Regions from separate parts of the Ottowia beijingensis genome, predicted to be linked through region 2. Evidence: predicted binding sites of a transcription regulator. Region 2 holds the regulator's gene; the other holds the start of a gene.
What was found. Region 2 encodes FNR, which switches genes on or off when oxygen is low (the NO sensors DNR and NnrR bind a similar motif). Its sites were predicted from a motif close to TTGATNNNNATCAA; they were not measured.
Positions count from the first base shown of each region.

Region 1: ACFSCU_RS11710 (FeoA family protein) is a predicted target of FNR. The motif match lies at 7,130-7,143, and genes of this name have one in related genera.

Region 1 covers NZ_JBHUEP010000007.1:495,826-504,825, reverse strand. Annotated here, with positions in the region: gene ACFSCU_RS11755 (GTP-binding protein) at 1-279, opposite strand, end outside; gene ACFSCU_RS11750 (hypothetical protein) at 292-1,818, opposite strand; gene ACFSCU_RS11745 (hypothetical protein) at 1,815-2,402, opposite strand; gene ACFSCU_RS11740 (phosphate/phosphite/phosphonate ABC transporter substrate-binding protein) at 2,402-3,151, opposite strand; gene ACFSCU_RS11735 (PAS domain-containing protein) at 3,151-3,642, opposite strand; gene ACFSCU_RS11730 (roadblock/LC7 domain-containing protein) at 3,656-4,018, opposite strand; gene ACFSCU_RS11725 (YkgJ family cysteine cluster protein) at 4,227-4,547, shown strand; gene ACFSCU_RS11720 (hypothetical protein) at 4,612-4,806, opposite strand; gene feoB (ferrous iron transporter B) at 4,806-6,662, opposite strand; gene ACFSCU_RS11710 (FeoA family protein) at 6,761-7,072, opposite strand; gene kynB (arylformamidase) at 7,226-7,858, shown strand; gene kynU (kynureninase) at 7,926-9,000, shown strand, end outside.
Region 2 covers NZ_JBHUEP010000012.1:136,878-145,877, reverse strand. Annotated here, with positions in the region: gene nuoL (NADH-quinone oxidoreductase subunit L) at 1-1,358, shown strand, start outside; gene ACFSCU_RS16205 (NADH-quinone oxidoreductase subunit M) at 1,376-2,851, shown strand; gene nuoN (NADH-quinone oxidoreductase subunit NuoN) at 2,862-4,349, shown strand; gene ACFSCU_RS16195 (DUF2818 family protein) at 4,354-4,659, shown strand; gene ACFSCU_RS16190 (NUDIX domain-containing protein) at 4,661-5,248, shown strand; gene ACFSCU_RS16185 (DUF1178 family protein) at 5,259-5,741, shown strand; gene fnr (fumarate/nitrate reduction transcriptional regulator Fnr) at 5,873-6,592, opposite strand; gene hemN (oxygen-independent coproporphyrinogen III oxidase) at 6,779-8,161, shown strand; gene ACFSCU_RS16170 (sulfite exporter TauE/SafE family protein) at 8,244-8,921, shown strand.

The sequences.
Region 1 (9,000 bases), on a different contig from region 2:
CAGCATCAGCACCAGGCCGAGCGCGTTCTCGGTCAGGATGTCCCACATGAAGTCGAAGCGCTTCTGCCCCGGTGTGCCGTACAGCCGCACCTGGTCGCCGCTGGCGAGCTTCATGAGGCCGTAGTCCATCGCCACCGTGGTGGTCTTCTTGAGGGTCTTCACGTCGTCCGAGGCGTTGGCCTCGGTGCGCACCACCTCGATGTCCGACAGGGATTGGATGGCCGTGGTCTTGCCCGCCCCCACGGGGCCGGCGAACACGAGCTTGTAGATACTGGCCATGGCGTCGAAAAATTAGAACAGCTTGTCCATCAGCGATTTGAAGAAGCCGCGCCGCGCCGCCACCTCGGGCTTGCGCGCCGCCGCGGCCACCGGCGCCTGGGCCTGCGCCGCGCGCGGCGGCGCCACGGCGCCGGCCGCCACCGGCCCGCCCGGAATCACCTTGGCCAGGCCCGACACCACGCACAGCACCACGAAGCGCAGCACGTCCTGCTCGTGCTTCGGAAACGCGCGCAGCAGCTCCGAGATCGACTGCGGCATGCGGGCACAGATGGCGGCCAGCTGCACGTCCAGCGGGCCGACACCGGCCAGCATCGGAAAGTTGGGAAAGCGCCGCAGCTGGAACGTCAGGTCGCCCTGGCGCTGCAGCTTCATGTCGCGCATCACGTCGCTCACCAGCTCCCAGGTGATCACGTCCAGCGGCTTCTGCGCGCGGTGGAACTTGCCGTCGAAGCGCTGGCGCACCGTCTCCTCGACGTGGTCGGGGTCGAGCGGTTCGGCGCGGACGCTCTCCACCAGCCTGGGCGTGCGCAGCAGCTTCAGCAGGGCCGACACCGGCAGCCCGGAGGCCAGCCAGCCGGCGCGCGTGTGGGTGACGAAGGCCGCATCGGTGCCGATGCGCAGCAGCATCGGGCCGTCGTGACCAATGATTTTTTCGGTCAAGCCGATCAGCGGCTGGTCGCGCAGCAGCGGAAACACCTGCAGCAGCGCCGCCAGCGCACCCTTGCCCAGTCCGACCGCGTCGGTGGCCATGCGCGTGGCCGGCGGCGCCAGGGAGACGGAAGATGCTTGCGCCTTCGGCAGCGGCATCGGCGCCGAGGCACGTGCACGCATGGGTGCCGGCTCGGGAGCCGGCGTGGGTGGCGGCGCGACGGGCGCTGCCGGGCGGCGTGCCGGCGGGTTGGCCAGCACCGCCTCGGTCACGGCAGCGCGGGCCGCCGGCCGCGCGCTGACCACCGGCGCCGCCTTGCGCTTGAGCTGGTCGGCCAGTTCCATGGCGCGGCGCCAGGCCGGCACGGCCGCGGGCTCGGCTTCGGCCACCGCCGCGGGCAGCGCGGGCTCGACGTCGAGCGACACCACCGGCCGCGCCCTGCCCGGCATGGCGGCGGGCGCAGCGGCCACGGCGGCGGCCGCCGGCGGCACCATGCGTTCGGCCGCTTCCTTGACTTTCTTGATCGCGTCACGCAGGCCGGCACTGGTGTAGGGCATGCCGACCCAGCCGATGTGCTGGCCCTTGGCCAGCGGCAGCTTGGCCTCCAGCCAGCCCCCGCCGTCACCCCAGGTCAGCAGCACGGCCGGCCGGCCGGCCATCACTTCCATCAGGCGCGTGGCGTTGGCCGGCGAATACTTGCGCATGCCCAGGCCGAACAGATCCAGCACGCAGGCTTCGCAGCTGCGGGCGGCGGCGTGCTGCTCGGGGATGGCCAGCGACAGCTCGCGCTTGAGCGTGATGCAACGGTGGTCGCGCCAGTTCATGCCGATCATGATCTCGACGGCAGCGGCCTCATGATCGGTCAGGCCCATCAGGAGGATGTTCTTCATGCTTGGATCACTCCGTTCTGCAAAGCCAGCGACACGGCTTCCCATTGTGGCGACAGTGCCCGGCCTTCGCGTGTGAGCGCGCGGCGCACCAGCATGAAGCCCAGCGAATCGCCGGCGCCCTCGCAGTGCGCGAGAAAGTCCTGCTCGGCCTGCGCGTCGCCCGCCAGCAGCGCCGGCAGCGCCTCGGCGGCGATGCGGCGCGAATCGTCGACGCTGCACAGCAGCGCCCGCCGCGGCACGTCGAGCGAGGGCGCGACCAGCACGCTCCAGCGCGTGGCCCAGGCACTGGCGGCGGGCAGCTTGCGGCCGCTGGCAGCCTGCGCCTGCAGGCCCTGCAGCACGAACGGCGCCAGCCGCGGCTGAATGTCGGCACGCGCCAGCAGGGCCTGAAAGCGCGCGGCATCGGGCGCGCAGCCATGCAGCCAGTCGGCCAGGGCGCCCTGCAGCGGCTCGGCACCTTCCAGGCCCAGCGCGGCGTTCACCCGCTGCTCGTGCAGCGCCAGGTCGGCGGGCGCATTCAGCACCCGGCGACCTGCCTGGCGGAACTGCTGCCTGGCGGACAGGCCGTGCTGGGCGTTGCGCATCAATCGAGCAGCGTGTCCATCAGGTCGATCATGAACTCGGCGTCTTCCTGCGTCATCGGCTCGAAGCCGCCGGCGATGCCCAGCTCGTCCAGCACCGGCTGGCCGTCGGGCGTGCCCGTCAGGCCGACCAGCGCCTCTTTCACGCGCTCGGCGTCGGCGCCGACCTTGGCGCTGGTGAGCAGCACATGCGTGATGTCGGCCAGCTTGCTTTCCATCAGCGCCTTCAGTTGCGACTTGGTCAGCTTGGACAGCGAGTGGTAGGCCTCGGCCAGGAAGAAGCTGGCGTCGACCTCGCCCTTGATGGCCATGCGCGCGGCGGCCTGGTAGGTGTCCACCATCTGCCACTGGATGTCGGCCTCGGTCAGGTCGGCCGGCTCCAGCAGGCGCAGGCCGATCAGCTTGACGTCCTTGTTGTCGGTCAGCGCGATCTTGCAGCCGGGCTGCAGGTCTTCCACCGTGTTGGCGGCCGAGCCGGCGGCCGTGGCAATCACCATCTCGTCCGACTTGCCCACCGGCCGTGCGATGGCCTGGTAGCCGGCGTCGCGGATCATCGACGCCGCGTCGAACGGGTTGGCATACACCGCATCCACCTTGCCCTCGGCGATCAGCTGCGCCTGTTCGGCGGCCGATGCGGGCGTCAGCAGGTGCAGTTGCAGGCCGGAGCGCTTCTGCAGCAGCGTGTTCAGCATGTGCCAGCCGGCAAAGCGCTCGGGCGCGAAGTCGGGGGCAATCAGCAAATTCAAGGTCATCAGGTGCTCCCTTCGGCAGCTTTCCACTCTTTGTAGACGGCCGACAGTTCTTCGATCTTCTTGCGTGACGGCTTGCGGCGCACCGAGGTGTAGCCCACGGTCTGGCCGTTGCGGATGTTGGGCACGGCGGTGGCGTACACCCAGTAGTGCGAGCCGTCCTTGCGCAGGTTCTTCACGTAGCCGTGCCACTTCTTGCCGGCCTTCATGGTGTCCCACAGGTCCTTGAAGGCGGCGCGCGGCATGTCGGGGTGGCGCAGGATGGCGTGCGGCTGGCCGATCAGTTCCTCACGGGTGTAGCCCGAGAGTTCGATGAAGGCGTCGTTGGCGTGCGTGATGACGCCGTTGAGGTCGGTGCGCGAGATGATCAGGCGACCTTCGGGGTAGGGAATCTCGCGCTCGCTCACCTGCACCGTGCGGCTGGTGCCGTCGTGGTAGGTGTGCTGGCGCGCCTGGTCCGCATCAGCGGCGGGCTGCATCGGGGGGAAAGCCATGGCGAAACCCTCCTCAGATCAGCTTGGACAGCGCCTCGGCGGCGCGCTTGATGTCCAGGAACAGCAGGCCCAGCTTGGCGTTCTGCTTGGCCAGCACCGTCAGCACGGCTTCGGTGCCCGACGAACTCATGATCACGTAGCCGCGCTCGCCCTGCAGCAGCACGCGCTCCAGCGTGCCGCGGGCCAGTTCGCGCACTGCGCGGTCGCCCAGCGACAGCAGCGCGGCGGACATGGCGCCCACGCGGTCTTCGTCCATGCCGGCCGGCAGGGCCGAAGCGATCATCAGACCGTCGGTGGAAATCAGGGCCGATGCCTCAACGTCGGCAGACGAACCTTTGAGCTCTTCCAGCACCTGCTGGAACATGTCAGTACGCATAATTTCTTCCTTTGTCGGTGGTAGCCCGCTTCGCCAAGTGGCCGCGGCATGCAATTGATTGGAATGCAAAACCACACCGATGACCATAGTTTCTGGAACACAGAGCCGTGCAGGCGCCACTTATTTCGCGGTCGAATGTCACACCGGTGTGCATACCCCCGGGGACTAAGAACCTAAGTATTCATTCAAGAACTTTGCTATGAAAAACATGGCAGCGAATCTCAGCCCCTGCGAGCGCTGCGGCGCCTGCTGCGCCACGTTCCGGGTGGATTTCTCGATCATGGAAACACAGGCGGGAGGCGGCGCGGTGCCCAATGGCCTGGCGCTGCCCGTCACCGCCCGCACCTGCCGCCTGCGCGGCACCGACCATCTGCCACCGCGCTGCGCGGCGCTGTCGGGCCGCGTGGGCGAGCGCGTGGCCTGCAGCATCTATGAATGGCGGCCCTCGCCCTGCCGCGAGTTCAGCGAGGGCAGCGACGCCTGTGCACAGGCCCGGCGGCGGCATCGGCTGGAGCCGCTGATGGTCTGATCGCCCGGCCAATTTGCTATTCAAAAAATAGCTTCTGGCGCTTATCCAGCAAGGGATACAGGCATTATTTATCTGAATCTGCGGCTGGCGTCGCGCACGCGCCGCAGTCGCTGCAGGCATGACAGTGGCCCGCCTGGCCGGCGCCCGCACCCAGGCCCAGGCGTTTCGCGGCCAGGTTGCGCCAGCGTGCCGGCAGGAAACGCCACAGCACGTACAGCGCCGCCAGCGTGACGATCAGTGCAACGACCAGCGCCTGCATCACCCTGCCCCCATCGCCAGCGCCGTGCGGTAGGTGATGAACGCCGCCAGCCACGCCAGCCCGAACAGCTGCACCAGCATGACCAGCGGCCAGCGCCAGCCGTTAGTCTCGCGCTTGACGGCCACCAGCGTCGACACGCACTGCGGCGCATACACGTACCAGGCCAGCAGCGCCAGCGCCGTCGCCAGGCTCCAGCCATGGGCGATCAGCGGCTGCAACTGCGCCGCCACGTCGTCGCCGCTGGCCGACAGCGCATACACCGTGCCCAGCGCGCCCACCGCCACCTCGCGCGCCGCCATGCCGGGCACCAGCGCGATGGCCATCTGCCAGTTGAAGCCGACCGGTGCCAGCAGCTTCTGCAGCGCCAGCCCGATCTGCCCGGCCCAGCTGTGCAGGATGGCCGGCCCCTCGGCGCCCGGCGGCGGCGCCGGGTAGCTGGACAGGAACCACAGCAGCACCATCACCGCCAGGATGATGCCGCCCACGCGCTGCAGGAAGATGCGTGCTCGCTCCCACACGCCGAACGCCAGCTGGCGCAGGCTGGGCCAGCGGTAGGCGGGCAGCTCCATGATCAGCGGCGTCGGCCGCGCCTGGGCACCATGCGCCGCCAGGCGGTACACCCAGGCGATGGCCAGCGCGCTCACGATGCCCGCCACGTACAGCGCGAACAGCACCAGCCCCTGCAGGTTGAACAGGCCCGCCACGCGCCGCTGCGGGATGAACGCGGCGATCAGCAGCGCATACACCGGCAGCCGGGCCGAGCAGGTCATCAGCGGCGCGATCAGGATGGTGACCAGCCGGTCGCGCCAGTGCGTGATGGTGCGCGTGGCCATGATGCCCGGCACGGCGCAGGCAAAGCTCGACAGCAGCGGAATGAAGGAGCGCCCCGATAGCCCCACCCGGCCCATCACGCGGTCGAGCAGGAAGGCCGCGCGCGGCAGGTAGCCCGAGTCCTCCAGCGCCAGGATGAAGGCGAACAGGATCAGGATCTGCGGCAGGAACACCAGCACGCTGCCGACGCCGGCGATCACGCCGTCGACCAGCAGGCTGCGCAATGGTCCCTCGGCCATGTGCGTGCGCACCAGCGTGGCAGCGCCGTCAACGACCGACTTGATCGCCTCCATCGGCCACTGCGCCCAGCTGAACACGGCCTGGAACATCAGCAGCAGCAGCGCCGCCAGCAGCAGCATGCCCCACAGCGGGTGCAGCAGCACGCGGTCGATGGCGTCGTCGCGCGCCAGCGGCTGCGGCGGCGCCTGCACGCAGGCCGCCACCAGGCGCTGCACCTCGCGCTGCGTCAGCATCACGTCCTCGATGCCCGGCGGCGCGCCGGCCGCGCGCGGCGTGCGGCCGATCAGTGGGCGCCGAAAGCGCTCCAGCGCCGCCACCAGCGCGCCCGCGCCATCGCCGCGCACGCCTACCGTGGGCAGCACCGGCACGCCCAGTTCGGCCGCCAGCCGGTCGGCGTCGACGCGGATGCCCAGGCGCCTGGCCATGTCGGTCATGTTCAGCGCCAGCAGCATCGGCAGGCCCAGGCGCCTGGCCTCCAGCACCAGGCGCAGGTTCAGCCGCAGCTTGGTGGCGTCGACCACGCACACCAGCAGGTCGGGCACCGGCTCGCCGGCGCGGCGGCCGGTGACGATGTCGCGCGTGATCTCCTCGTCCAGGCTCAGCGCGTTGAGGCTGTAGGCGCCCGGCAGGTCCAGCACCACCACCTCCCGCCCGCTGGGCGACTGCAGCCGGCCTTCCTTGCGCTCCACCGTCACGCCGGCGTAGTTGGCCACCTTCTGGCGGCTGCCGGTGAGCAGGTTGAACAGCGCCGTCTTGCCGCAGTTGGGGTTGCCCAGCAAGGCCACGCGCAGCGGGCGCGTGCTGCTGGTGACGACGCGCGGCGCGCTGCCGGTGGCGTTGCCGACGCTGGCCGCCGGGTCGACGGCGGCGTCCTGCGGCCGGTTCACGTGCTGGCCTCGAGGCCGGTGGCGGCGGCCGGGCGCACGCCGATCAGCGCCGCCTCGCGCGCGCGCAGCGCGAACGTGGCCTGGTCGCCCACGCGCACCGCGATCGGCTCGCACCCGGCGCGCGCCTTGGCCACGATGCGCACGCTCTCGCCCGGCAGAAAGCCGAGCTCGATCAGTCGCAGCAGCACCTCCTGGTCGTCGGCGCTGGCGGGCTGGTGCAACTGCGCGATGACGCTGCGCGCGCCCACGGGCAAGGCGTGCAGCGGCAGCATCGCCGCAGCGTCGGCGGCGGAATAACCGGCGTCCATCTGGCTTCCATTCAAATGACAATGATTCTCATTTTAGTGCGCCGATGACGCGCCGCCTTGACGCAGATCAGCCGTTTTTCGTCTGCGGCGACGGCGCCGCGAGTTGGAAAAAACCGACACCACGCCGCGCGCAGGCGGTTAACGTCGCAGGCCATGGCCACGCCACGAATCTGGGACATCTCGCCGCCTGTACACGCGGGCGCGCCCGTGTTTCCGGGCGACACGCCGTACGCGCAGCACTGGAGCGCCGAGATCGGCCCTGGCTGCCCGGTCAACGTCAGCGCCCTCACGCTGTCGCCCCACGTCGGCGCGCACGCCGACGCGCCGCTGCACTACGACCCGGCGGGCGCCGCCATCGGCGCGCTCGACCTGTCGCCCTACCTCGGCCCGTGCCGCGTCATCCACGCCATTGGCGTGCGGCCGCTCCTGCTTTGGGAGCATCTTGCGCACGCTGTGCAAGGCCTGCCGCCGCGTGTGCTGGTGCGCACCTACGCGCGCATGCCCGTCGAGGCGTGGGATTCTCAGCTCGCCGCCTTCGCCCCCGACACCGTCGAGCGCCTGGCCGATGCCGGCGTGCAACTCATCGGCATCGACACCGCCAGCATCGACCCGGCCGACAGCAAAACCTTGGACAGCCACCAGGTCATCCGCCGGCGCGATCTGCGCGTGCTGGAGAACCTGGTGCTCGACGACGTGCCCGAGGGCGACTACGAACTCATCGCCCTGCCCCTGAAACTGATGAGCGCCGACGCCTCGCCGGTGCGCGCGGTGCTGCGGTCTTTGTGAACAAAATCGGCCTCCAGCGCCCATCCATCAAGCGCTGGCAGCTATCTTTTTTGAAGAATCCGACACCATGATCTCTCAGCAAGACTGCCGCCAGCGCGATGCCGATGACCCCCTGCGCACGCTGCGCGACCTGTTCGATCTGCCGCCGGGCGTGATCTACCTCGACGGCAACTCGCTCGGCGCCCTGCCCCGCGCCGTGCCCGCGCGCGTGGCGCACGTGGTGGCGCAGCAATGGGGGCAGGACCTGATCAAGAGCTGGAACAGCGCCGGCTGGTTCGCGCTGCCGCGCCGCGTGGGCGACCGCATCGCCCCGCTCATCGGCGCCGGCGGGGGTGAGGTGGTGGCCACCGACACCACCTCGATCAATCTCTACAAGGTGCTGTCGGCGGCGCTGAACATTGCCGCGCAGGACGCACCCGGCCGCCGCACCATCGTCAGCGAGCGCAGCAACTTCCCCACCGACCTGTACATCGCCGAGGCCCTGTGCCGCGAGCGCGGCTGCACGCTGAAGCTGATCGAACCGCACGAGGTGGCCGCCAGCCTGACGCCCGACGTGGCCGTGCTGATGCTCACCCACGTCAACTACCGCACCGGCGCCATGCACGACATGGCCGCCGTCACCGCCGCCGCGCACGCCGCCGGCGCGCTGGTGGTCTGGGACCTGTGCCACAGCGCGGGCGCGGTGCCGGTCGACCTGAGCGGCGCGCAAGCCGACTTCGCCGTCGGCTGCGGCTACAAGTACCTGAACGGCGGCCCCGGCGCGCCCGCCTTCGTGTGGGTGCACCCGCGCCACGTGGCGCGCTGCTGGCAGCCGCTGGCCGGCTGGTGGGGTCATGCGCAGCCGTTCGCCTTCACGCCCGACTACCAGCCCGCCATGGACATCACGCGCTACCAGTGCGGCACGCAGCCCATCGTCAGCCTGTCGGCGCTCGACTGCGCGCTGGACGTGTTCACGGCCGCCGACCAGCTCGGCGGCATGGCCGCGCTGCGTGCCAAGTCGCTGGCGCTCACCGACCTGTTCATCGACGCCGTCGAGGCGCTGTGCCCCGGCGCTTTCACCCTGGTCACGCCGCGCGAGCACGCGCGGCGCGGCTCGCAGGTGTGCCTGACGCCGACGGCGCAACTGCCCGCCGGCAGCGCCT
Region 2 (9,000 bases):
GCTTCCCGGGCACCGACTGGATGCTGATCACTGTCATCTGCATCGGCTTGTTCGTCGGTGCCATGGGCAAGTCCGCGCAGTTCCCGCTGCACGTGTGGCTGCCCGACTCGATGGAAGGCCCGACGCCGATCTCGGCACTGATTCACGCGGCGACCATGGTGACAGCCGGCATCTTCATGGTGGCGCGCATGTCGCCGCTGTTCGAGCTGTCCGACACTGCGCTCAACTTCATCCTGATCATCGGGGCGATCACTGCGCTGTTCATGGGCTTTCTGGGGATCATCCAGAACGACATCAAGCGCGTGGTGGCCTATTCCACGCTGTCGCAGCTGGGCTACATGACGGTGGCGCTGGGCGCTTCCGCCTATTCGGTGGCCGTGTTCCACCTGATGACGCACGCCTTCTTCAAGGCGCTGCTGTTCCTGGCGGCCGGCTCCGTGATCATCGGCATGCACCACAATCAGGACATCCGGTGGATGGGTGGCGTGCGCAAGTACATGCCCATCACCTGGATCACCTTCCTGCTCGGCTCGCTGGCGCTGATCGGCACACCGTTCTTCTCCGGCTTCTACTCCAAGGACGCCATCATCGAAGCGGTGCATGCGAGCACTCTTCCCGCTGCGGGCTTCGCCCACTTTGCCGTGCTGGCCGGCGTGTTCGTGACGGCCTTCTATTCGTTCCGCCTGTATTTCCTGGTGTTCCACGGGAAGGAGCGCTTTGACCAGAACCCGGACGCGCATCATGACGATCACGGCCACGGGCATGGCCACGACGAGAAGCCGCACGAATCTCCCTGGGTGGTCTGGCTGCCGCTGGTGCTGCTGGCGATTCCGTCCGTGGTCATCGGCGCCATGACCCTGATGCCGATGCTGTTCGGCGACTTCTTCAAGGGCGTGATCCATGTCGATGCGGCCCGCCATCCGGCGATGGCGGAACTGGCCGAGAAGATTCACGGCTGGGCGGCGATGGGCGTGCACGGCTTTGTCACGGCGCCGTTCTGGTTGGCGCTGGCGGGCGTGGTGGCGGCGTTCTACATGTACATGATCAATCCGGCGCTGCCGGCCGCCATCAAGCACATGTTCCAGCCGGTCTACACCGTGCTCGACAACAAGTACTACATGGACTGGTTCAACGAGAACGTCATTGCGCGCGGTGCACGCCTGCTGGGCACCGGTCTCTGGCAGGGCGGTGATCGTGCCCTGATCGATGGCGCCCTGGTCAATGGTTCCTGGAAGCTGGTGGGCTGGGTGTCGGGCATCGTGCGCCGGTTGCAGTCTGGCTACCTGTACCACTATGCGCTGGTGATGATTCTGGGCATCTTCGTGCTGATGACGTACTTCGTCTGGCTCAACAAGTAAGGAAGAGCGAGAACAAAATGGGTTGGTTGAGCCTTGCCATCTGGACGCCGATTGTTTTCGGCGCCGTGTTGCTGGCACTGGGCCGGGAGAGTCAGGCGCAGCTCGTGCGCTGGATCGCTCTCATCGGGTCGGTGATCAGCTTTCTGGTCACGATTCCGCTGTACACCGGTTTCAGACTCGGCACCGCCGAGATGCAGTTCGTCGAGAAGACGTCCTGGATCGAGCGTTTCAACGTGAACTACCACCTGGGTGTCGACGGCATTTCGGTCTGGTTCGTGCTGCTGACGGCCTTCATCACGATCATCGTCGTCATTGCCGGCTGGGAAGTGATCCAGCGCAAGGTCAACCAGTACATGGCGGCCTTCCTGATCCTGTCGGGCCTCATGGTCGGCGTGTTCGCGGCGCTCGACGGCGTGCTGTTCTACGTGTTCTTCGAGGCCACGCTGATCCCGATGTACCTGATCATCGGCATCTGGGGCGGCCCCAACAAGATCTACGCCGCGTTCAAGTTCTTCCTGTACACGCTGCTGGGTTCGCTGCTCACCCTGGTGGCCTTCATCTACCTGTACACGAGTTCGGGCGGCAGCTTCGATATCCTGACCTGGCACAAGCTGCCGCTGTCGGGCACGGCGCAGTCGCTGCTGTTCTTTGCGCTGTTCGCGGCCTTCGCGGTCAAGGTGCCGATGTGGCCGGTGCACACCTGGTTGCCGGACGTGCACGTCGAGGCACCGACGGGCGGCTCCGCCGTGTTGGCGGCCATCATGCTGAAGCTGGGTGCCTACGGTTTCCTGCGCTTCTCGCTGCCGATCCTGCCCGATGCCTCGCGTGAATGGGCCTGGCTGATGATCGCGCTGTCGCTCATCGCCGTGATCTACGTCGGCCTGGTGGCCCTGGTGCAGCAGGACATGAAGAAGCTGGTGGCCTATTCGTCGGTGGCGCACATGGGTTTCGTCACGCTGGGCTTCTTCGTCTTCAACGACCTGGGCATCACCGGTGGCCTGGTCCAGATGATCGCGCACGGCTTCGTCTCGGGTGCCATGTTCCTGTGCATCGGCGTGCTGTACGACCGCGTGCATTCGCGCGAGATCGCCAGCTACGGCGGCGTGATCAACACCATGCCGCGTTTCACCACGTTCGCGCTGCTGTTCGCCTTTGCCAACTGCGGCATGCCGGGCACGGCCGGCTTCGTGGGCGAATGGATGGTGATCCTGGCGTCGGTGAAGGCCAATTTCTGGCTCGGCCTGCTGGCAGCCACGGCGTTGATCACCGGCGCCGCCTACACGCTGTGGATGTTCAAGCGCGTCTATCTGGGTCCGGTCGCCAACGACGACGTGCGCCAGCTCAAGGACATCAATGGCCGTGAATTCCTGATGCTGGCGGTGCTGGCCGTCGCCGTGCTGTGGATGGGCCTGTATCCCAAACCGATGACCGACGTGATGGATGCGTCGGTGGCCAACCTGCTCAAGCAAGTGGCGGTATCCAAGCTGAATTGAGGACGTGCAGATGATTGACAGATTCAGTTGGATCGCCATTTATCCGGAGATCGTGCTCCTGGTGATGGCGTGCGTGATCGCGCTGACCGACCTGCTCGACAAGAGCCAGCGCCGCATGGGCGCCTACATCCTGTCGGTGCTCACCTTGCTGGCCGTGGCTGGCCTGACCGCCACGTATGCCATCGGCGGGCAGACCATCTACGGCTTCGAGGGCATGGTGGTCAGCGACCCCATGGCCAATTGGCTGAAGTGCTTTGCCGCCTTGGCGGTGCTGGTGACCTTTGTCTACGGCCGCACCTACGTGGTCGAGCGCGGCATGCTGCGCGGTGGCGAATGGTATGTGCTCAGCCTGCTGTCGTTGCTGGGCGGCTTCGTGCTGATCTCGGCCAACAACTTCATCCTGATCTACCTCGGGCTCGAGTGCCTGACGCTGTCCGGCTATGCCCTGGTGGCGCTGCGCCGCGACCACGGCACCGCGGTCGAGGCGGCGATGAAATACTTCGTGCTGGGCGCCATGGCGTCGGGTTTCCTGCTCTACGGCCTGTCGATGCTGTACGGCGCCACCGGCACGCTCGACATCGCCGGCGTCTTCAAGGCCGTGGCGTCGGGCCAGATCAAGCAGCAGGTGCTGGTGTTCGGGCTGGTGTTCATCGTCGCAGGCCTGGCGTTCAAGTTCGGTGCCGTGCCGTTCCACATGTGGATCCCGGACGTCTACCAGGGCGCGCCCACGGCCTCCACGCTGATGATCGGGGCCGCGCCCAAGCTGGCGGCCTTCGCCATGGCCATCCGCCTGCTGGTCGAGGGGTTGCTGCCGCTGGCGTTCGACTGGCAGCAGATGCTGGGCCTGCTGGCGATCGCCTCGCTGTTGATCGGCAACCTGGCCGCCATCGCGCAGACCAACCTCAAGCGCATGCTGGCCTATTCCACCATCTCGCAGATGGGCTTCGTGCTGCTGGGCCTGATGGCGGGCGTGGTCAACGGCAATGCGCTGGCGGCGGCCAACGCCTACAGCTCGGCCATGTTCTACATCGTCACCTACGTGTTGACCACGCTGGTGAGCTTCGGCGTCATCCTGCTGCTGTCGCGCGAAGGCTTCGAGAGCGAGGAGATCGCCGACTTTGCCGGCCTGAACCAGCGCAGCCCGCTGTATGCCGGCATCATGGCCATCTGCCTGTTCTCGCTGGCGGGCCTGCCGCCGCTGGTGGGCTTCCAGGCCAAGCTGTCGGTGCTGCAGGCGCTGGTCAGCACCGGGCTGGCAGCGTACATCGCGCTGGCGGTGTTCGCGGTGATCATGTCGCTGATCGGTGCCTTCTATTACCTGCGCGTCATCAAGGTCATGTACTTCGACGACGCAGCCATCGACGCACCGATCCAGGCGCCGCTCGACATGCGGGCCGTGCTGTCGCTCAACGGCGCGCTGCTGCTGGTGTTGGGCATTCTGCCGGGTGCGCTGATGGCGCTGTGCGCCAAGGCCATCGTGCAGATGCTGGCGACCTGACGGCATGTCGCAGAACCTGTCCATCTGGCTGCTGATCGGGCTGGCTGCCATTGCCGCCAACCTGCCGTTCATCAACCAGCGCCTGATGACCGTGGTGCCGCTGCGCACGCCGGTCAAGTCGCTGGCGTGGCGGCTGGCCGAGCTGGTGGTGTGGTACTTCATCGTCGGCGGCGTCGGCATGGCGCTCGAAAAGTCGATGGGGCAGAACTACCCGCAGGGTTGGGAGTTCTATGCCGTCACGGCCTCGCTGTTCCTGACCCTGGCGTTCCCCGGATTCGTTTACCGCTATCTGGCGCGGCGCCGCGCCTGACATGAGCAAGCTGGCGGAACAGCGGGTGGACAGCCAGGAGCTGTTCAAGGGCGGCTTCCTGCACGCCTTCCGCGACCAGGTGCGCCTGCCCAATGGCCAGCTCACGCAGCGCGAATACGTGGTGCACCCCGGCGCGGTGATGATCGTGCCCTTGCTGGAAGCGGCCGATGGCGCCATGCAGCTGGTGCTGGAGCGCCAGTACCGCTACCCGGTGCAGCAGGAGATCATCGAGTTCCCGGCCGGCAAGCTCGACCCTGGCGAAGACACCTTGGCCTGTGCCCAGCGCGAGCTGCGCGAGGAAACCGGCTACACCGCCCGCGAATGGGCGCGTGCCGGCGTGCTGCACCCGGTGGTGTCGTATTCCACCGAGTTCATCGAGATCTGGTTCGCCCGCGGGCTGCAGCCGGGCGAACGGCGCCTGGACGAGGGCGAGTTCCTGGACGTGTTCACCGCCTCGGCCACGCAGTTGTACGACTGGTGCCGCGCCGGGCAGATCACCGACGCCAAGACGCTGATCGGCGCGCTGTGGCTGCAGAATGTGCAGAGCGGGGCCTGGCCGTTGGATTGGCAGGCCGCGGGCGCCGTGTGAGGGTGGACCGATGAAGGTGCTCGATCTGCAATGCACCCAGGGCCATGCGTTCGAGGGTTGGTTCTCGTCCGAGGACGATTTTCAGAGCCAGCTGGCGCGCCAGTTGGTCGAATGCCCGCTGTGTGGCGACCGGGCGGTGGCCAAGCTGCCCAGCGCGCCGCGCCTGAACCTGAGCGGCGCCGGCAGCGCGCCCGCTGCAGCCGAGGCGCACGCCGGAGCAGGGCGCAGCGCCAGCGATGCCGCCCCCGTGGCCGCCATGCCGCCGGCCGCACTGCAGGCCGCCTGGATGCACATGGTGCGGCGCGTGATGGCCAGCACCGAGGACGTGGGCGAGCGCTTTGCCGAAGAGGCGCGCAAGATGCACTACGGCGAATCGAAAGAGCGCGGCATCCGCGGCCAGGCCACGCCGGCGCAGACCGAGGAACTCCTGGACGAAGGCATCGCCGTCATGCCGCTGCCGATTCCGGCCGGCTTCAAGAACACCTTGCAATAGTTTTGATAGCTGCTTGCTCTTGATATACAAAGATTTCAGTATGAAATCATTCTGAAATCAAGGTATAGCAGGCGCAAGCAGCTATCAATATGAAAGCGACCGGGCGCTGCCAGCTTCAGGGCAACAACCCCTCAGGCGCAGGCCGGCGCGTTGACGATGGCGCGCAGTGCCTCGGTGTCCAGGATGCGCACGTGGCGCTGCTTGACCTCGACGATGCCTTCCTCGGCGAACTTCGAGAAGGTGCGGCTCACCGTCTCCAGCTTCAGGCCCAGGTAGCTGCCGATTTCCTCGCGCGTCATGCGCAGCACCAGCTCGCTCTGCGAGAAGCCGCGCGCATGCAGCCGCTGCACCAGGTTCAGCAGAAAGGCGGCCAGGCGCTCCTCGGCGCGCATGCTGCCCAGCAGCAGCATCACGCCGTGCTCGCGCACGATCTCGCGGCTCATGATCTTGTGCACGTGGCTTTGCAGCGCCGGCACTTCGCGCGACAGCTCCTCGATGCGGTCGTAGGGCATCACGCACACCTCGGCGTCTTCCAGCGCCACGGCGTCGCAGCTGTGGCGGTCGGCCACGATGCCGTCCAGGCCGATGATCTCGCCCGCCATCTGAAAGCCCGTCACCTGGTCGCGCCCGTCGGCCGTGGCCACACAGGTCTTGAAGAAGCCGGTGCGGATGGCGTACAGCGCGTTGAAGCGGTCGCCGTTGGAGAACAGCGCCGCGCCGCGCTTGATCTTGCGGCGCGTGGCCACCAGGTCGTCCAGACGCCCGATGTCCGACTCCGACAGGCCCATCGGCATGCACAGCTCGCGCAGATTGCAGTTGGAACAGGCTACGCGGATGGTCTGGGGTGTCATGTAAGGCGAAGGAATCGGGGGTGACGGATGGCAACGGCACAGGCATTTTAGGCGAGGGTGGCGCCAGGCGGCCGCGGCCTTGATCCAGCACAAATCCCGACGATTCAGCTCGGTTAAATTGATCGTCGTCAAGGAAACGGGTCGCGCTCCCGGCGACAGTTGGCTTTGCTAGTCAAAGGAAGTCCGATGCAAGCCATCACCACCGAACTGCTCACCAAATTCGACGTGCCCGGGCCGCGCTACACCTCGTACCCGACGGCGGACCGCTTCGTCGAGGCGTTCGGCGAGGCCGATTACATCCAGGCGCTGGAGCAGCGCCGCGCCGGCCCGGCCGCCATGGCGCTGCCGCTGTCGCTGTACGTGCACATTCCGTTCTGCGAATCGCTGTGCTACTACTGCGCCTGCAACAAGATCATCACCAAGCACCACGACCGCAGCGCGCCCTACCTGCGCTACCTGAGCCGCGAGGTGGACCTGCACGTGGCGCGCATCGGCGCCGGCCAGGCCGTCAGCCAGCTGCACCTGGGCGGCGGCACGCCCACCTTCTTCAGCGACGACGAACTCAGCGAGCTGATGGCCATGCTGCGCCGCAACTTCAGCCTGGTGCCGGGCGGCGAGTATTCGATCGAGGTCGACCCGCGCACCGTCACGCCCGAGCGGCTGCGCCACCTGGCACAGCTCGGCTTCAACCGCCTGTCGTTCGGCGTGCAGGATTTCGACCCCATCGTGCAGAAGGCGGTGCACCGCATCCAGCCGGCCGAGCAGGTGTTTGCCCTGGTCGCCGCGGCGCGCGAGATCGGCTTCGAGTCGATCAACGTCGACCTGATCTACGGCCTGCCCAAGCAGACGCCCGAATCCTTCGACCGCACGCTGGCCCAGGTGGCCGAGCTGCGGCCCGACCGCATCGCGCTGTACGCCTACGCGCACCTGCCCGAGCGCTTCAAGCCGCAGCGGCGCATCATCGCCATCGACCTGCCGGGTGCACCCAACAAGGTGGCGATGCTGGCGCGCTCGCTGGCGGCGTTCGAGGCCGCGGGCTACGACTACATCGGCATGGACCACTTCGCGCTGCCCAACGACGCCCTGGCCGTGGCCAAGCGCCAGGGCCGGCTGCACCGCAACTTCCAGGGCTACAGCACGCAGCCCGATTGCGACCTGATCGGCCTGGGCGTGTCGGCCATTGGCAAGGTGGGCGCCACCTACAGCCAGAACGCCAAGTCGCTGGAGGAATACCAGGACCTGCTGGACCACGGCCATCTGCCCGTGGCGCGCGGGCTGGCCGTGTCGCGCGACGATTTGCTGCGGCGCTGCGTGATCATGGCGCTGATGTGCCAGGGCGAGGTGATGTTCGAATCGGCCGAGCTGGCGCACCTGATCGACTTCAGGAGCTACTTCGCCAGCGAGCTGGAAACCCTGCGCGGCATGCAGGACCAGGGCCTGGTGGAGTTGAGCGACACCGGCATCAAGGTCACGCCCATGGGCTGGTTCTTCGTGCGCGGCGTGGCCATGGTGTTCGACAAGTACCTGCAGGCCGACCGCACGCGGGCGCGCTTCTCCAAGATCCTCTGATCGTCCCCGCCCGGCCCGTGAAGGCGTCTGCGCATGACTTTGCGCAACGCCCTGCGGTGGCCGGCGCCCTTAGACTTGGGCCATGCAAACTTCTCTTCTGGTCACCGCGCTGCTGATGGGGCTGGCCGGTGGCCCGCACTGCATTGCCATGTGCGGCGCGGCCTGCGCCGGCATCGGGCAGGCGGCGGCGCCGCACAGCACGCGGGCCATCGGCACGTTCCAGCTGGGCCGCGTGATCGGCTACGGCGCCCTGGGCGGGCTGGCAGCGGCCACCATGCAGGGGCTGGGCTGGCTCACCGTGCAATCGGCCGCGCTGCGCCCGGTGTGGACCATGGTGCACGTGGCCGCCGTGCTGATGGGCCTGGCACTGGTGGTGCTGGCGCAGCAGCCCGTGTGGCTGGAAACGGGCGCGCGCCGCATCTGGACCAAGGTGCGTTCGGCCACGCAGTCGATGGGCCTGGCCGCGCCGCTGGGCCTGGGCGTGGCCTGGGCGCTGCTGCCCTGCGGGCTGCTGTATTCGGCGCTGATGGTGGCGGCACTGGCCGGCAGCGTGGCCGGTGGCGCGGCGGTGATGGCGGTGTTCGCCATCGGCTCGGGCGTGTCGCTGTGGGCCGGGCCGTGGCTGCTGCTGCGGCTGGGCAGCAACGGGCGCGGCGCCTGGAGCATGCGCATCGCCGGCCTGGCGCTGATGGCCGTCTCGGCCTGGGGCCTGTACATGGGCCTGGTGCACGACCAGGCGCCGTGGTGCGTCGTGCCTTGATGCAGAACGAAGAAAATGATAGCTGCTCGCGCTCGCTAATCGGCGATTTCAGGCATATTTGTGACTGAAATCGTTTATT